Regions from separate parts of the Candidatus Thiodiazotropha sp. AKAK2 genome, predicted to be linked through region 3. Evidence: predicted binding sites of a transcription regulator. Region 3 holds the regulator's gene; each other region holds the start of a gene.
What was found. The regulator sigma-54, encoded in region 3, starts transcription at its own class of promoters, with help from an activator protein. The targets are predictions, from matches to a motif close to TGGCANGNTNCNTGCTT.
Positions count from the first base shown of each region.

Region 1: the regulator sigma-54 is predicted to act here: its motif matches at 1,035-1,051, upstream of AC4IE8_RS04875 (nitrogen fixation protein NifZ).
Region 2: the regulator sigma-54 is predicted to act here: its motif matches at 856-872, upstream of AC4IE8_RS18290 (PEP-CTERM sorting domain-containing protein).

Region 1 is NZ_JBSYOP010000015.1:203,102-205,373, forward strand. Features, by position in the region: gene AC4IE8_RS04865 (hypothetical protein) at 1-49, shown strand, start outside; gene AC4IE8_RS04870 (gamma-glutamylcyclotransferase family protein) at 222-599, shown strand; gene AC4IE8_RS04875 (nitrogen fixation protein NifZ) at 610-873, opposite strand; gene AC4IE8_RS04880 (HesB/IscA family protein) at 1,066-1,389, shown strand; gene nifU (Fe-S cluster assembly protein NifU) at 1,408-2,272, shown strand, end outside.
Region 2 is NZ_JBSYOP010000036.1:45,312-47,583, reverse strand. Features, by position in the region: gene AC4IE8_RS18295 (GlxA family transcriptional regulator) at 1-501, shown strand, start outside; gene AC4IE8_RS18290 (PEP-CTERM sorting domain-containing protein) at 987-1,532, shown strand; gene AC4IE8_RS18285 (hypothetical protein) at 1,905-2,272, shown strand, end outside.
Region 3 is NZ_JBSYOP010000031.1:85,468-87,739, forward strand. Features, by position in the region: gene hpf (ribosome hibernation-promoting factor, HPF/YfiA family) at 1-140, opposite strand, end outside; gene AC4IE8_RS14375 (RNA polymerase factor sigma-54) at 294-1,778, opposite strand; gene lptB (LPS export ABC transporter ATP-binding protein) at 1,985-2,272, opposite strand, start outside.

The DNA of each region.
Region 1 (2,272 bases), on a different contig from region 3:
GGAGCTTGAACTTCTGCGCTGTGCTTATGAACTGATACTTGGCGGTTGAATCAGAATTGCCTAGATGTCTGAATTTCTCATAAAGCATCGGGTTTTTGATTAACAGACGGTGTAAGTCTGTTTCATTCATTCATCAACCTAATGAGTGAAACCGTAGCGAATCAGCAGTATAGTTAGGGTCTGTTAACAGGCCTGAATAAAATCAATAAGATTTTACTGCAATGATATCGACGTCAAGAGTATTCGTTTACGGCACTTTGAGAAGGGCTCAGGTCAATCATGATCTGCTCAACAGTGCAAGCTATCTTGGCAATCACCAAACTCAACCTGTCTACAAGATGTACCATTTGGGCAGCTACCCTGGTGTGGTGAAAAGAGGTAGCACTTCGATTTCAGGTGAGGTCTTTCTTGTTGATGCCCTGACCATGAGCCATCTTGACAGGCTGGAAGGTTATCCCCGCGCCTATACAAGAGAACTCATTCCAACCCCTTGGGGTCAAGCTTGGATCTACCTCTATCGGGGCAGTCTACGTGGTAGACAAATCATACAAACAGGCCGCTGGCATGATGAGATCAACTGGCGCCGTTGGTCTAGATAGACTCGTGGGCTTAGCTTTTCTCAATTTCTGTCGTTGAAAGCTCTTCTGGCCAACATCCTGTAGGTGGGCCAAGATTGAGCTCTGAGTCTTCAAATCTCACCAGATAGAGAACCCTTTCAGGGCTCTCTTCCAAATGACCGGTCTCAATGATCACCCCTTTAGTGCCAGGCTCAGCTAATAAGGCATCCTGAGGAATACCCGGTATACCACCATCGTTATAAATATGACTGGCCGCATAGACCAAGTCGCCTGGAGTTAATTGTTCAAGTGTCATTTTCTCTTCCATTGTAGGTTTTGTTACCTGTGTCGATTCTGGGGATTGTCGTCTATCAAACATGAATATTAAGTAAAAATACGACAATCACTTTAAAAACAATAACTAAGCTGCGAGTGGGGTGCGTGGCACAGGCCTTGCAGTTATCTTGGAAAGTAAAGATGCAAGAGACTTGCCACGGAGAAAATGACCATGCTTACACTGACAGAAAATGCTCAAAAGGCAATCAGCCGTTTCATCAACGGCTCTGAAACCCCGGTTGGGGGATTGCGAATCTCTGTAACCGGTGGCGGTTGCTCAGGACTGCAATATGGTATGGCTCTTGAAGAGCATGCCAATGATGAAGATGCAGTGATCGAGATAGAAGCGTTTAAGATCTTTGTCGATCCCCTCAGCGCACCCATGCTGAACGGCGTTACCGTTGACTTCCTCGATAGCATGGAAGGTAGTGGCTTTAAATTCGAAAACCCAAATGCAACCAACAGCTGTGGTTGCGGCAACTCATTTTCCGCCTAATCAATCAGGAGTAAAGATATGTGGGACTATTCAGAAAAGGTTCAGGAGCATTTCTTTAGCCCGAGAAATGCAGGTGCTGTCGATAATGCCAATGCGATTGGTGATGTAGGTTCCCTCTCATGTGGCGATGCCTTGAGACTGACATTGAAAGTCGACCCGGACAGCGAAGTTATCCTTGATGCAGGTTTTCAAACCTTTGGATGCGGTTCAGCCATCGCTTCAAGTTCTGCCTTAACCGAGATTATCAAGGGTATGAAAATCGATGATGCTCTGAGTGTCAGTAATCAGGATATTGCCGATTATCTCGATGGACTTCCACCGGAGAAGATGCACTGCTCTGTTATGGGCAGGGAAGCACTTCAAGCTGCTGTTGCCAACTACCGTGGTGAGGAGTGGAAGGATGATCATGAAGAGGGGGCGTTGATCTGCAAATGTTTCGCCATCGATGAAGTTATGATCGAAGAGACAGTTCGCGCTAATGGATTACGCACAGTGGAAGAGGTAACCAACTATACCAAGGCAGGTGGTGGTTGCTCTGCCTGTCATGAAGGGATAGAGGAGATTCTGACCCGAATTCTGGCTGAGAAGGGTGAAAATTTTGACCCCAATGCAGTCGCTGGAGAGATAAAGAAACCAAAGTCCGGACTGACCAATCTGCAACGGATGAAACGTATCGAAGAGTTGCTGGACGAGATTCGTCCGAATCTGCAGCGAGACCATGGCGATGTCGAACTGGTCGAAGTCGATGGTAAATACATCTACGTGAAAATGATAGGCGCCTGTGCCGGTTGCCAGATGGCAGCAACGACTTTGGGCGGCATACAACAGCATCTGGCAGAAGGTCTTGGTGAGTTCATTCAGGTCCTGCCCGCCGAAGAACTGG
Region 2 (2,272 bases), on a different contig from region 3:
TTGATGCTGGAAGTCATTCGGCGTTTCAGCCATAGCCGGGTTGCCCATTTGACCGCCCGTTACCTGTTGCTCGACAGCAGTCGACACTCGCAGGCCGCCTTCCGGGTCAGCAGTGTGCGTAAATATGATGACCCGGTGGTTACCAAGGCCCATGAACTGATGCAGAAGAATCTGAGTGATCCACAGCCGGTTCCTGAACTCGCCGCACACCTGAATGTCAGTGACAGGACACTGATCCGGCGATTTAAAAGCGCAACGGGTCAGGGACCCAATGCCTGTTTACAAAACCTAAGGATCGACCGGGCAAAGTGGCTGCTTGAGAGTACTGGCAAGTCTCACGAAAGCGTAGCCAATAGCGTGGGTTATACAGACGTCAGTTCCTTCAGACGTCTGTTCAAGCGCAGCATCGGCATGACCATGGGCGAATATCGAAAGCGTTTTAGAAGCAGACGTCAGACTGGGAGGTCGACCCCGATGCACAGGTTTCAGAAGCGTGCCTGACCGGATGGTTTCCAGCGCCACCAGCTGGTTTGCAATGATTCACTGAAATGGTACATATACAAATTTATTCATCGACAATTTTTTGTTAGCTATCAGAATGATAGGCGCCATAGTAGTGTTATCTCCACTGATGGTTATTTGCGAGATTTCGCCTATTGTGAAGTAAAAAAATCCTTTGTCTGAACTCACAAAATATGGGTGCAAAGATGCAATGTAGTGTGTTGATTGCTAACACTCGTTTAGTGTCGGAGTTTTTTACACTCTAGTGATGGTTTGTTTAAATTTGATTTAATTTAGTAGTTAAATTCCTATTTTTATGTGGTGTTGCCTGTAAATACAGTGAGTTATAAATAGTGGCAGCATATTTGCTAGTATCTGGATATCGAACAATCGTTATTATAGGTACTCACAGAATGAATCGATCTCAAATAGTTGCTGCAGTTTGTCTGCTAACTGTTAGTGGGTTTGCTCACAGTAATTTGATTGTGAACGGTGGTTTTGAGTCACCCGGTATTACCAGTGGCTGGACCTATGGAGCGGATCCCACAGGGGGTTGGCAGGGTGACAATATTGAAGTCTGGGCCTCCGGCTTTCTGGGTGTTGATTCTTACGAAGGCAGCCAGCATGGTGAACTGAATGCCCATGCCTACGATGGAACCGCCTGGAGTATTTACCAGTCTTTCGATTCCGAATTGTCTAACGTGTATGACATCAGCTTCGCCTATCGTGCCAGACGGAATAGCTCGGAAGCCTTTCGGGTCACTTTGGAAGATGACAGCGGCACTATCCTGGATCAGCTCGTTGATGACCATGTGACCGGCCAATGGAACTTCTTTGCGGATAGCTTTTTGGGTACTGGTAGTGAAATTACATTGACCTTTACCTCAATCACCCCGACGGCAGGCACTGTAGGCAATTTCCTCGATGCGGTTGCAGTGACGAAAAAAGTGCCTGAGCCTTCGACTTTGGCGCTGTTTGGTGTCGGTTTGGCTGGATTGGCCTACAGATCCCGTCGGCGCAAGCAAGCTTAACCAAAACTCCTTAGCTACGGTTTTGGAAATCCAGCTTCTCCCGAAGCTGGATTTTTTTTGCAAGCTACGGTGGCAAGGATATACAACAGACTAAGTGTATTTGGCCCCCAGAGTTAACTATCTTTTAGTTATTATTTAAGTTTGTTAAAAAACCGTGATAGGAATCTCCAACAAGGTTATCGATAAGCCTGAGGACGTATGGGGAGGGTGGATGTTTGATGCTAGCCCTACTGACTCAAGAGAGTCAGCCCGTGAGCTATTCTTCAAGTCTGATTTACGGGAAAATGACACTGTCTAACATTCAGTGTCAACCATCAAAAGAATAAGAAACGGTTCTTGTGGTGTAAGTACTTTCTCTAAATGTGGTGAAATATGAGTAAGCCGGTAATTATCCTTTGGAGTATTTTAAGTTTTATCGTATCGGGAATATACGTCTTTTACGGCTTGATGATGTTGCAGGTTGAACAGTTACCAACACTACCATTAATTTCCGCTACAATGGCATTTGGCTATGGATTAATAACAATTTATTTATTGTCGCTAGCTTGGACAAAAACTGATAAAAGCGTAGTGCAAATGACGAAGTATATAGCTGTAACTATGTTCGTTGCACAGATTGTTCTTACTCTTGATGTTGGGATGATAAGTGGTTTTGAGTGGCTTGGTATTCTGATTGTATCGCTAATGGTAGGGATAAATTGGATCTCAATTAAAAGTGTTACAGAATACCATAACCAGGT
Region 3 (2,272 bases):
CTCAGCTTCTCAACGCTCAAGATGACATGCACATTGATAACATTATCAAAATGCCGCTCAAGACGTTCGAATTTATTATCTACATAGCTTTTCAAGGCATCGGTTACTTCCACATGATGACCGGTAACGCTTATTTGCATAATTATCTCCTGTCTTAGATGAGTTGGCTCATCACTCTGACCGACTCGTTGAATCGATTCCCGAAATCATCGATCAGGCTGACCATGAAGCCGGATTCGGCTTTTACCACAACCCCTGTTTTCATAGACATCCTACCTGACAGATCGATTCACCTACATCAGTCGTTTACGCTCATTCGATGGCGGTATGCTCATCGATTCACGATACTTTGCCACCGTTCGGCGGGCCACTTTGATGCCCTGCTCCGATAGGATGGCGGCGATCTTGTTGTCACTGAGCGGTTTGCTTGTATTCTCAGCGGCAATCAATTTTTTAATCAGTGCACGAATCGCAGTGGAGGAGCACTCTCCCCCGGCACTGGTATTGACGTGGCTGGAGAAGAAATACTTGAACTCCAACGTGCCACGCGGGGTATGCATATATTTCTGGGTCGTCACCCGGGAAATGGTCGATTCATGCATCTCCAGCGCCTCGGCAATATCCCTTAAAACCAGCGGCTTCATAGCCTCCTCGCCATGTTCAAAAAAGCCCCGCTGATATTCAACAATCTTACTCGCTACGCGCAGAATAGTCTCATTACGGCTCATCAGGCTTTTAATGAACCAGCGTGCCTCCTGCAGATGATTCTTCAGAAAAGTATTGTCGTCGCTCTGATCCGCCCGCCGGATCAGTCTGGCGTAATCATTGTTGACCCGAAGTTTGGGGGTAACCTCGCCATTCAGCTCCACAACCCAGCGGTTGTTACGCTTGCTGACGAAGACATCCGGAATCACATATTCAGGCTCACTGTTTGCAATGGCCGTGCCCGGATGGGGATTCAGGGTTCTGATCAGGCGCATCATGGCGGCGAGCTCCTGCTGATCCACCTTCATGCGACGTATGATCTGATTCTGATCCTGGGCGGAGAGCAGATTGAAGTGATCCCGGCAGAGTTTTATCGCCTGATCCCGATAGGGGGTCTCTTCCGCCAATTGACGCAGCTGAATCAGCAGGCAGTCCTGGGCGCCCTGGGCTCCGACACCCGGTGGATCGAATGCCTGAATCCGGTGCAGCACCGCCTCGATATCCTCCAGAGTCGCTTCCTCATCATTCAGCGAACTCAGAATCTCCTGCAGATCGCCTTTGAAGTAACCGTCCTCATCGATACTGTCGATCAGGGTGGTGGCTATCAGGATATCCTGTTCGGTAAAAGGGGTCAGGGTCATCTGCCAGACCAGATGGTCATGCAGGGTTACAGTGCCGCTACGCTGTACCAGATAGTCATGGTCTGCGGCATCACCGCCGCTGCTGGCCGGTGGCAGGTAACTGTCGTAGACATCGGTCCATTCACTGTCCACCGGCAGATCCTCAGTCAGCTGACTGCTGTCGGTCTTAATCTCCCGCTCGTTATTGATATCATTCGACCCCTCGACTTCCTTGCTCTCGCGGGTCTGCTCGCCACTCTCCTGAGCATCCCCCTCCTTTTGCAGTTGAGTGCTGAACTCCTCTTCGCCCTCGAGCATCGGGTTGGTCTCAAGCACCTCCTGAACCTCCTGGCTCAGATCGAGCGCAGAGAGCTGCAACAGGCGGATTGCCTGCTGCAATTGAGGTGTCATGGTGAGATGTTGTCCGAGTCGGAGCTGTAGAGCCTGCTTCATAGCAGAGATATCTTTGAACCTGGTATGTTATTTGTATGTCTTTATTCTCATTTTAGCTAAAAATAGCCGTCTACGGAAAGATTCTTCTTCACTGAGTCGATTCTCCTGGATTCACTTTGCACTCCAGTATATTCCACGCTCATTGACACCACCTTCGGCTTACCTGCCGCCCCCTGTTTAATCCATTAAAAAACAGCGCTATAGACTCACATCGTAAAATTCTCACCCAGGTAGACACTGCGTACCTCCTGGTTATCGAGAATCTCCTCAGTGGTTCCCTCCGCCAGCACTTTACCACTGTTGATAATGTAGGCCCGGTCGCATATATCCAGTGTCTCCCTAACATTATGATCGGTTATCAGGATCCCAATCTTTAGCGATTTCAGGTGCTGGATGATCTTTTTTATATCGATCACGGCAATCGGATCGACCCCGGCAAAGGGCTCATCAAGCAAAACGAAGGCCGGCTCCATTGAGAGGGCCCGGGCGATCTC